2 regions of the Streptomyces sp. NPDC044033 genome follow, and region 1 is predicted to be linked to the other one. Evidence: riboswitches for the same ligand, from Rfam matches in the RefSeq annotation. Region 1 holds a riboswitch; the other holds the start of a gene.

What was found. A riboswitch is a leader RNA that binds a small molecule or an ion and turns the genes downstream of it on or off. The one in region 1 is predicted to bind thiamine pyrophosphate.
Region 2: linked by a shared signal. The riboswitch ahead of AC07AB_RS19840 (thiamine ABC transporter substrate-binding protein) and the one ahead of thiO (glycine oxidase ThiO) in region 1 are both predicted to bind thiamine pyrophosphate.

What each region holds. Positions count from the first base shown of each region.
Region 1 covers NZ_JBWKFF010000045.1:10,831-15,237, reverse strand. Annotated here, with positions in the region: gene AC07AB_RS39510 (thiazole synthase) at 1-583, opposite strand, end outside; gene thiS (sulfur carrier protein ThiS) at 586-810, opposite strand; gene thiO (glycine oxidase ThiO) at 807-2,012, opposite strand; TPP riboswitch at 2,010-2,122, opposite strand; gene AC07AB_RS39495 (NAD(P)/FAD-dependent oxidoreductase) at 2,287-3,516, shown strand; gene AC07AB_RS39490 (Rv2175c family DNA-binding protein) at 3,683-4,048, shown strand; gene thiE (thiamine phosphate synthase) at 4,228-4,407, shown strand, end outside.
Region 2 covers NZ_JBWKFF010000010.1:204,864-209,270, reverse strand. Annotated here, with positions in the region: gene AC07AB_RS19845 (ABC transporter permease) at 1-1,309, opposite strand, end outside; gene AC07AB_RS19840 (thiamine ABC transporter substrate-binding protein) at 1,405-2,487, opposite strand; TPP riboswitch at 2,483-2,587, opposite strand; gene rlmN (dual-specificity RNA methyltransferase RlmN) at 2,610-3,716, opposite strand; gene AC07AB_RS19830 (phosphatidate cytidylyltransferase) at 3,797-4,407, opposite strand, start outside.

The DNA of each region.
Region 1 (4,407 bases):
CCGGGACGCCCGCGCGCTCCGTGATCAGCTGGAAGTTGTGCGGATTGCGGATGCCCAGACCGGAGCCGATGGGCGAGCCCAGCGGCATGATCGCGGCACAGCCCACGTCCTCCAGCTTGCGGGCGAGAACGGGGTCGTCGTTGGTGTACGGCAGCACGGTGAAACCGTCGTCGACGAGGGTCTCGGCGGCGTCCAGCAGCTCGATCGGGTCGGGCAGGAGGGTGCGCTCGTCGGCGACCACTTCGAGCTTGACCCAGTCGGTGCCGAGCGCCTCGCGGGCCAGCCGCGCGGTGAGGACGGCCTCGCCGGCGGTGAAGCAGCCCGCGGTGTTCGGCAGCACCTGGATGCGGTGCCGGGCGAGCACCGACAGCACCGAGCCCTGCACGGTCGCGTCCAGACGGCGCATCGCCACCGTGGTCAGCTCGGTCCCCGAGGCGAGCAGGGAGCGCTCCAGCACGTCCAGGCTGGGCGCACCGCCCGTACCCATGATCAGCCGGGAGCCGAAAACGCGGCCGCCGATGGTCAGCGGGTCCCCGGCCGCCGCGGCTTCCGGGGCCGCCGCGAGGAATGCGGTGTCGGTCATGGTCAGCCTCCCTGTACCGCGGTGAGGACCTCGACGCGGTCGCCGTCGCCGAGCGCGGTGGCCGGCCACTGGCCGCGCGGTACGACGCTCTCGTTGACGGCGGCGGCGATGCCGCTGTGCGCGGTGGTGAGCGTGGCCACCAGCCGGTCCAGGGTCAGACCGGCGGGGATCTCGCGGGGCTCGCCGTTGAGGGAGAGCCGGACGGAGGCGGGCGAAGAGGGCGTCATACGGGCTGCTCCTGAGGTGCGGGGGCCTGGAAACGCTGCGGGGAGAAGGGCAGGGCCGCCGCCGGGAGCCCGCCGCCGGCCAGCACCTCGGCCATCACATCGCCGGTGAACGGGGTCAGCAGCACGCCGTTGCGGTGGTGGCCGGTGGCGATGTGGAGGCCGGGCAGGGCGGACGGGCCGAGCAGCGGGGCGTTGTCGGGGGAGCCGGGGCGCAGCCCGGCGCGGGTCTCGACGAGCGGCAGCTCCGTGATGCCGGGCACCAGTTCGTGGGCGTCGCGCAGCAGCTCGTAGACGCCGCCCGCGGTGACGGTGGTGTCCCAGCCGAGCTCCTCGGTGGTCGCGCCCAGGACCAGCTCGCCGTTCTCACGCGGCACCAGGTAGACGGGGCCGCCGCGCACCACGGCCCGTACGGTCCGGGACAGGAACGGCGCGTACGGGCCGGGCACGCGCAGCCGCAGGACCTGGCCCTTGACCGGGCGGACCGGGGGCACCACGTGCTCGGGCACGCCCGCGAGGCGCGCGCTGTGGCTGCCGGCCGCCAGCACGGTCTGGGCCGCGCCGATCCGGGCGCCGTCGGCCAGCTCGGCGCCGGTCGCCCGGTCCGCCGCGACCGTCAGGCGCCGCGCCTCGGTCCGGTGGAAGACGACTCCGGCGCGCTCGCAGGCCACCAGCAGGGCGCGCGCGAGGCGCCGCGGGTCGGCCTGGTGGTCGCCGTCGACCCGCACACCGCCGCGGACGCCGGGCGCGAGCATCGGCTCCAGCCGGCGGCACTCGCGTCCCGACAGCCACTGCGAGTCGAGGCCGTACCGCTGCTGCAACTCGTGCAGTTCGCGCAGGTGGGCGCGGTCGTCGGCGTCGAGGGCGACGGCGAGCGTGCCGCACGCGCGGTAGCCGATGTCCTGGCCGCTCGCCTCGGTGAGCTCGGCCGCGAACGCCGGGTAGCGGCGGGCGGAGGCCAGGTTGGCGGCGAGCAGATCCTGTTCGCCGTAGTGCAGTTCGGTGACGGCGGCCAGCATCCCGGCCGCGACCTGGGCTGCGCCGCCGCCTGGCTCGGGGTCCGCGACGGCGGTGCGCAGCCCGCGCTGGGCAGCGCGCCAGGCGGTGACCAGGCCGATGATGCCGCCGCCGATGACGAGCACATCGAGAGTGCCGCAGGGCGCCGGGGGCGCCGACCCCGGTGGCTTTGACGGAGACGCGTGCATGGGTGTCCAGCCCCTCCCTTCGCCGGCATGACCCGGATCAGGTTCGTACGGTCGGAGGCCGTCCAGCCTCCCTCTCAGCCCGGTCCGCCCGGGCTCCCGCGAGTGCTCTACCCCGGTCACCCTAGTACGCGCCCCGAATCGGCCGAAAGGGAGTGTCCGATACGGAACCGCGCTCCTACAGGCGCGCAACCGGGCCGCCGCGGGCCCCGGTTGTGGTGGAGATCTCTCTGCGCGACGCTCCGGCACACCATGCCCGCAGCCATACAGTGAGCTGGTGAGCGATCAGACGAATACCACCAGTGACCGGCGTCGCGTCGTGATCGTCGGCGCGGGCGTGGCCGGGGTACAGACCGCCGTCGCCCTCCGCGAACAGGGCTGGGCCGGCGCCATCTCGCTGCTCGGCGCGGAGCCCCATCAGCCCTACGACCGACCCCCGCTCTCCAAGGCCGTGCTGCTCGGCAAGGCCGAGGGCTCCGCCTTCGAGGTGGACTTCGATTCCCTCGGCATCGACCTGCGACTCGGCCGCGAGGTCACCGGGCTGCGGCCCGCGGAGCGCGTCCTGGACACCGCCGACGGCCCCGAGCCCTACGACCGGCTCGTCATCGCCACCGGCGCCGAGCCCGTCGCGCTGCCCGGCAGCGAGGGCGTCCCCGGCGTCCACCTGCTGCGCACTCTGGACGACGCGGTGCGGCTGCGCCCGATCCTCGCCGACCAGCACGACATCGTGGTGGTCGGGGCCGGCTGGATCGGCGCGGAGTTCGCGACGGCCGCGCGCGAGGCGGGCTGCAAGGTGACCGTCGTGGAGGCCGCGGAGCGGCCGCTCGCGGGCGCCCTCCCCGCGGAGGTCGCCGTCCACATGACGCACTGGTACGCGGACTGCGGCGCCGAACTGCTCACCGGCGCCCGGGTCGTCTCCGTCTCGGAGGGCAGCGTGCTGCTGGACGACGGGACCCGGCTGACGGCCGGCGCGGTGGTCGTCGGGATCGGCGCGCGCCCCGCGACCGGCTGGCTGGCGGGGACCGGCATCGAGCTGGCGGCGGACCGGTCCGTGGTCACCGACGAGCGGCTGCGCGCCAGCCTGCCGGACGTCTACGCGGTCGGCGACTGCGCCTCCTTCCCGTCCGCCCGCTACGCCGAGCGGCTGCTGGTGCACCACTGGGACAACGCGCTCCAGGGACCGCGCACCGTCGCCGCCAACATCGCACGCGGCGAGGCCGAGGGGCCACTGTACGACCCGGTGCCCTACTTCTGGTCCGAGCAGTTCGGCCGGTTCGTGCAGTACGCGGGGCACCACGCCGCCGCCGACGAACTCCTGTGGCGGGGTGACCCCGCCACCGCCGCCTGGTCGGTGTGCTGGCTGCGCGAGGGCGTCCTGGTCGCGCTGCTCGCGGTGGGCCGCCCCCGTGACCTGGCCCAGGGGCGCAAGCTCATCGAGCGCGGCGCGCGGCTGGACCAGCGGCAGGCCGCGGACCCGTCGGTGCCGCTGAAGTCCGCGACGGTCTGAGGGGCTGAGAGGCCGGCGGCCTGAGGGACTGAGGGCCCGGTCTCGGCCTCCGGGCGGGCCGGCGCGTGTCCCGGGCGGCGAGCGCCCGGCCGGGACGCGACACGGGCTCCGCGCCCTCGGGCCCTCCCGGCTACCGACTGTCAGTCCTAGATGGCAGGCTTGTCCTGTGACCGAGATTGACGCAAAGACCGATGCTCTCGTCCCCGCCTGGCTCAACCTGCCCGACATCGCCGAACGGCTCGGCATCGAGGTGACGCGCGTCCGGCAGCTGGTCAAGGAAGGCCAGGTGATCGCGGTGCGCCGTGGCGAGAACAGGGTGCTCCAGGTGCCCGCCGACTTCATCGGCGACGCCAAGGTCGTCAAGGGCCTGGCCGGCACCTTGACGCTCCTGCGGGACGACGGCTTCAGTGATGTGGAGATGCTGGAGTGGCTCTTCACCCCCGACCCGACCCTGCCCGGCACGCCGGCGCAGGCCCTGCGGGAGAATCGTGGCACGGAGGTGAAGCGTCGAGCCCAGGCGCTCGCCGTCTGAGCACACCGGGCCTGGGCGCTCGCCGCCCGACCCCCGCCGAATACGCCGCTCGCCGGCTGATCCGTCCGTAGGCGCATCAGCCCGCAGCCGCACATCAGTTACATGTCCGACCGTCCGGTGTACGGGCCGGGGCCGCGCGCCACGGCCCGTACACCGCCGACCCGGGGGGAAACCGCCGCATGTCCGCCACAGGTGCCACAGACACCACCGATGCCGCAGGACTCCTGGACGCCGCAGCGGGCTCAGCCGCGACAGGCACCGCCGGGGCCGGGGCGACCGGCGCCGTTCCTGCGGCCCGCGAGGCTCAGGCGACCGCGCGGGAGCGGCTCGCCGACGCCCGGCTCTATCTGTGCACCGAC
Region 2 (4,407 bases), on a different contig from region 1:
CGCGCAGGACCGGGAGCATGGTCCGTACGACGAAGGGGACGCCCACCAGCGCCTGGGCCAGCGGCACCAGGATCCAGGAGTCCCGCAGGTCCAGCGGCGGCTTGTCGAGGGTGATGAGGAAACCGAAGCCGACGGTCACGGCGGAGGTGCCGAGCGGCAGCATGAGGAGCGCGTCGAAGCCCCGTACGAGCCGGCCCGTGCCCTTCGCCCCGCCCTTCGCCCCGCCCCGTAGCGTCAGGGCTGCTGCGGCCAGCCCGCCGATGACCACGGCGATGGCCGTGGCGGCGAGCCCGTAGGAGAGCGAGTTGCCGATCGCCTCCAGCGGCGCGACGACGAAGGTGCCGCCGTTGTCGGCGGCCGATTCGAGGGCACGGTAGAAGGCCGGGCCGTAGCCGTCGGGCCCGTCGAAGGAACGCTGCACCAGCACGGCCAGCGGCAGCAGGATCAGCAGGGCGACACTGGCCAGCACCCCCGACAGCAGCGCCCACTGCCCCGCGCCCCGCGGCCGCCGCGATGTCTGCGCCGCGTCGACCAGCCGGAGCGTCGACTCCCGGCGCCGTACGGTCCAGGCGTGCACGGCGAGCAGCACGCCCACCGCCAGCAGCTGCGTGATCGAGAGCACGGCGGCCGTCGGCAGGTTCAGGAGCTGCGCGGTCTGCTGGTAGATCTCCACCTCCAGCGTCGCGTAGCGCGGGCCGCCGAGGATCTGGATGACGCCGAAGGAGGTGAAGGTGAAGAGGAAGACCATGAGGGCCGCGGCCGCCACGGCGGGCGCGAGCGCGGGGAGCGTCACCCTGCGCCAGGCCGCGAAGCGCCCGGCGCCCAGCACCCGCGCCGCCTCCTCCTGGCGCGGGTCGAGCTGCGCCCACAGGCCGCCGACGGTCCGTACGACGACCGCGTAGTTGAAGAAGACGTGCGCGAGGAGAATGGCCCAGACCGTGGTGTCGAGGCGGACACCCCACATCTCGTCGAGCAGTCCGCCGCGGCCGAGCAGGGCCAGGAACGCCGAGCCCGCGACGACGGTCGGCAGGACGAAGGGGACGGTCACCACGGCGCGCAGCACCTGCTTGCCGGGGAAGTCGAAGCGGGCGAAGACGTACGCGCCGGGGAGCGCGAGGGCGAGGGTCAGCGCGGTGGACGCGGCGGCCTGCCAGGTGGTGAACCACAGGACGTGCCCGATCTGCGGGTCGCTGAGCACATCGGCTATCCGGCCGAACTGCCAGTGCCCGCCGTCCTTCAGCCCCCGGGCCACGATCGCCGCGACGGGGTAGGCGAAGAAGACGGCGAAGAACGCGAGCGGCACGGCCATCAGCGCGAGCCGCGCCGCGGCCCCGCGCGCGGCGGTCCGGCGATCCGCCGCCGCGCGGCCGGGAGCGGTGCCGTCCGGCGCGTTGCCCGGGGGCTCTACTTCAGGACGAGCGACGACCACGACTTGACCCACTGCTCACGGTTCTTGGCGATCTGCTCCGGGGCCAGGGTCTCGGGGTCGGAGATCTTCGCGCCGTACTTCGTGAACACCTCGGGCAGCTTCGCGTCCTGGTTCGCCGGTTTGACGAACATCTGGAGCGGCATGTCCTCCTGGAACTCCTTGCTCACCAGGAAGTCGAGGAGCGCCTTGGCGCCCTTGGCGTTCTTCGCCCCGTTCAGCAGCCCCGCGAATTCGATCTGCCGGAAGCACGTGCCGGTCGCGACCCCGGTGGGGCCCTCCTTCGGCTGCGGCTTCGCATCCAGCACCTCGGCGGGCGGACTGGAGGCGTAGGAGACGACGAGCGGCTTGTCGCCCTTGGCCTTCTTGCCTGCCGCGGAGCCCGAGAACCGCTGGTTGTACGCCTGCTCCCAGCCGTCCACGACCTCGACGCCGTTGCTCCTGAGCTTCTTCCAGTACTTCTGCCAGCCGTCTTCGCCGTACTTGGCGACGGTGCCGAGCTGGAAGGCGAGTCCGGGGGACGAGGTGGCGACGTTCTCGGTGACGAGGAGGTTCTTGTACTGCGGCTTGACCAGGTCGTCGAAGGACTGCGGCGGTGCCAGCCCGTGGTCCTTGAAGTACGCGCGGTCGTAGTTGACGCAGATGTCCCCGGTGTCGACGGGGGTGGCCCGGTGCGCTGCCGCGTCGAGCTGGAGGTCGTGCGGTACCCGGTCCAGCCCCTTGGCCGCGTACGGCGTGAACAGGCCGTTGTCGAGGGCGCGCGAGAGGAGGGTGTTGTCGACGCCGAAGAAGACGTCCCCCTGCGGGTGCGTCTTCGAGAGGATCGCCTGGTTGACGGCCGCGCCCGCGTCGCCGCTCTTGACCACCTGGACCTTGTAGCCGGTCTTCTTGGTGAACTCGGCGAGCACGGGCTTCGAGGCGTTGAACGAGTCGTGCGAGACCAGGGTGACCGTCTTGGCGTCCGACGCCGACGATCCGGAGCCGCCGCAGGCGGCGAGCGTGGCGACGCCGAGGGCACCGACGGCAGCGGCGCCGATGGCACGCCGGATATTGCTGTTCATGAGTGAGCTGACTCCCTACGCCGGTATGACCCGGATCAGGTCCGAGGGTCTGCGGCCGGGCCGCACTCTCAGCGCTCTGTGCGCTCCCCTGTCGGATTGTTCAATTGTGCGAAAGCACCATATCAGCGCTCGGAAGCGGCCAATTGTCCGCAGGCCCCGTCGATCTCCTGGCCCCGTGTGTCGCGCACGGTCACGGGCACGCCGTGGGCCGCGATCGACTCGACGAACGCCTTCTCGTCCTCCGGACGCGACGCGGTCCACTTGGAGCCGGGCGTCGGGTTGAGCGGGATGAGGTTGACGTGCACACGCTTGCCCTTGAGCAGCTTCCCAAGCAGATCGCCGCGCCACGCCTGATCGTTGATGTCGCGGATCAGCGCGTACTCGATGGAGATGCGGCGGCCGGACTTCTCCGCGTACTCCCAGGCGGCGTCGAGGACCTCGCGCACCTTCCACCGAGTGTTGACCGGCACGAGCGTGTCGCGCAGCTCGTCGTCGGGGGCGTGCAGGGAGACCGCGAGGCGGCACTTGAAGCCCTCGTCGGCGAAGCGCAGCATCGCGGGGACGAGCCCGACGGTGGAGACGGTGATGCCGCGCTGCGAGAGGCCGAGCCCGTCCGGCTCGGGGTCCGTGAGCCGGCGGATGGCGCCCACGACGCGCTTGTAGTTGGCCAGGGGCTCGCCCATCCCCATGAAGACGATGTTGGAGAGCCGGGCCGGACCACCGGGCACCTCGCCGTCGCGCAGGGCGCGCATACCGTCGACGATCTGGTGGACGATCTCGGCGGTGGACAGATTCCGGTCCAGGCCGGCCTGGCCGGTGGCGCAGAACGGGCAGTTCATTCCGCAGCCCGCCTGAGACGAGATGCACATGGTGACCCGGTCCGGATAGCGCATCAGCACGGACTCGACGAGCGTGCCGTCGTGCAGCTTCCAGAGCGTCTTGCGGGTGGTGTCGTCGTCGCACGAGATGTGCCGCAACACGCTCATCAGCTCCGGCAGCAGCTCGGCCGCCAGCCTCTCGCGCGCCGTCGCGGGGATGTCGGTCCACTGCGCCGGGTCGTGGGCGTACCGGGCGAAGTAGTGCTGCGACAGCTGCTTGGCGCGGAACGGCTTCTCGCCGATCGCTGCCACGGCCTCGCGGCGCTCGGCGGGGCTGAGGTCGGCGAGATGCCGCGGCGGCTTCTTGGCTCCGCGCGGCGCGACGAAAGTGAGTTCTCCGGGTACAGGCATGGTCCATCCAGTGTGGCAGACAACCGGAAAGGGGTCCGCCGCCCTGTGGACAACGAACCCCTGGCCGGGAAAAGCGCAGGTCAGCCGCTGCCGACGAAGATCACCATAAGCAGCCACACCACCGGCGCGGTGGGCAGCAGGGAGTCCAGCCGGTCCATGATCCCGCCGTGCCCGGGCAGCAGCGTGCCCATGTCCTTGATACCGAGATCCCGCTTGATCATGGACTCGCCGAGGTCCCCGAGCGTGGCGCTGGCCGCGACCGCGCAGCCGAGCAGCAGCCCGTGCCACCAGGTCCCGTCGTCGATCAGGTACTGCATGCACAGCGCGCCCGCCACCATCGCGAAGGCGACCGCGCCGACGAGGCCCTCGCGCGTCTTGCCGGGGCTGATGCGCGGCGCGAGCTTGTTCTTGCCGAACTTCCAGCCCACCGCGTACGCACCGGTGTCGCTGACGACCGTCAGCACCAGGAAGGTGAGCACCCGCCACGCGCCGTCGTCCGCGGCGAGCATCAACGCCACGAAAGTGGCGAGGAAGGGCACGTAGAACGCCGCGAAGATGCCCGCCGTGACATCGCGCAGATAGTCCTCGGGCGGCTCCGTCATCCGCCACACCAGCACGGCGAGCGCGGTGAAGGCCATGGCCACCCAGGCGCCCTCCGGGCCGTCCAGGTAGCCCGCGACGACCATGGCGG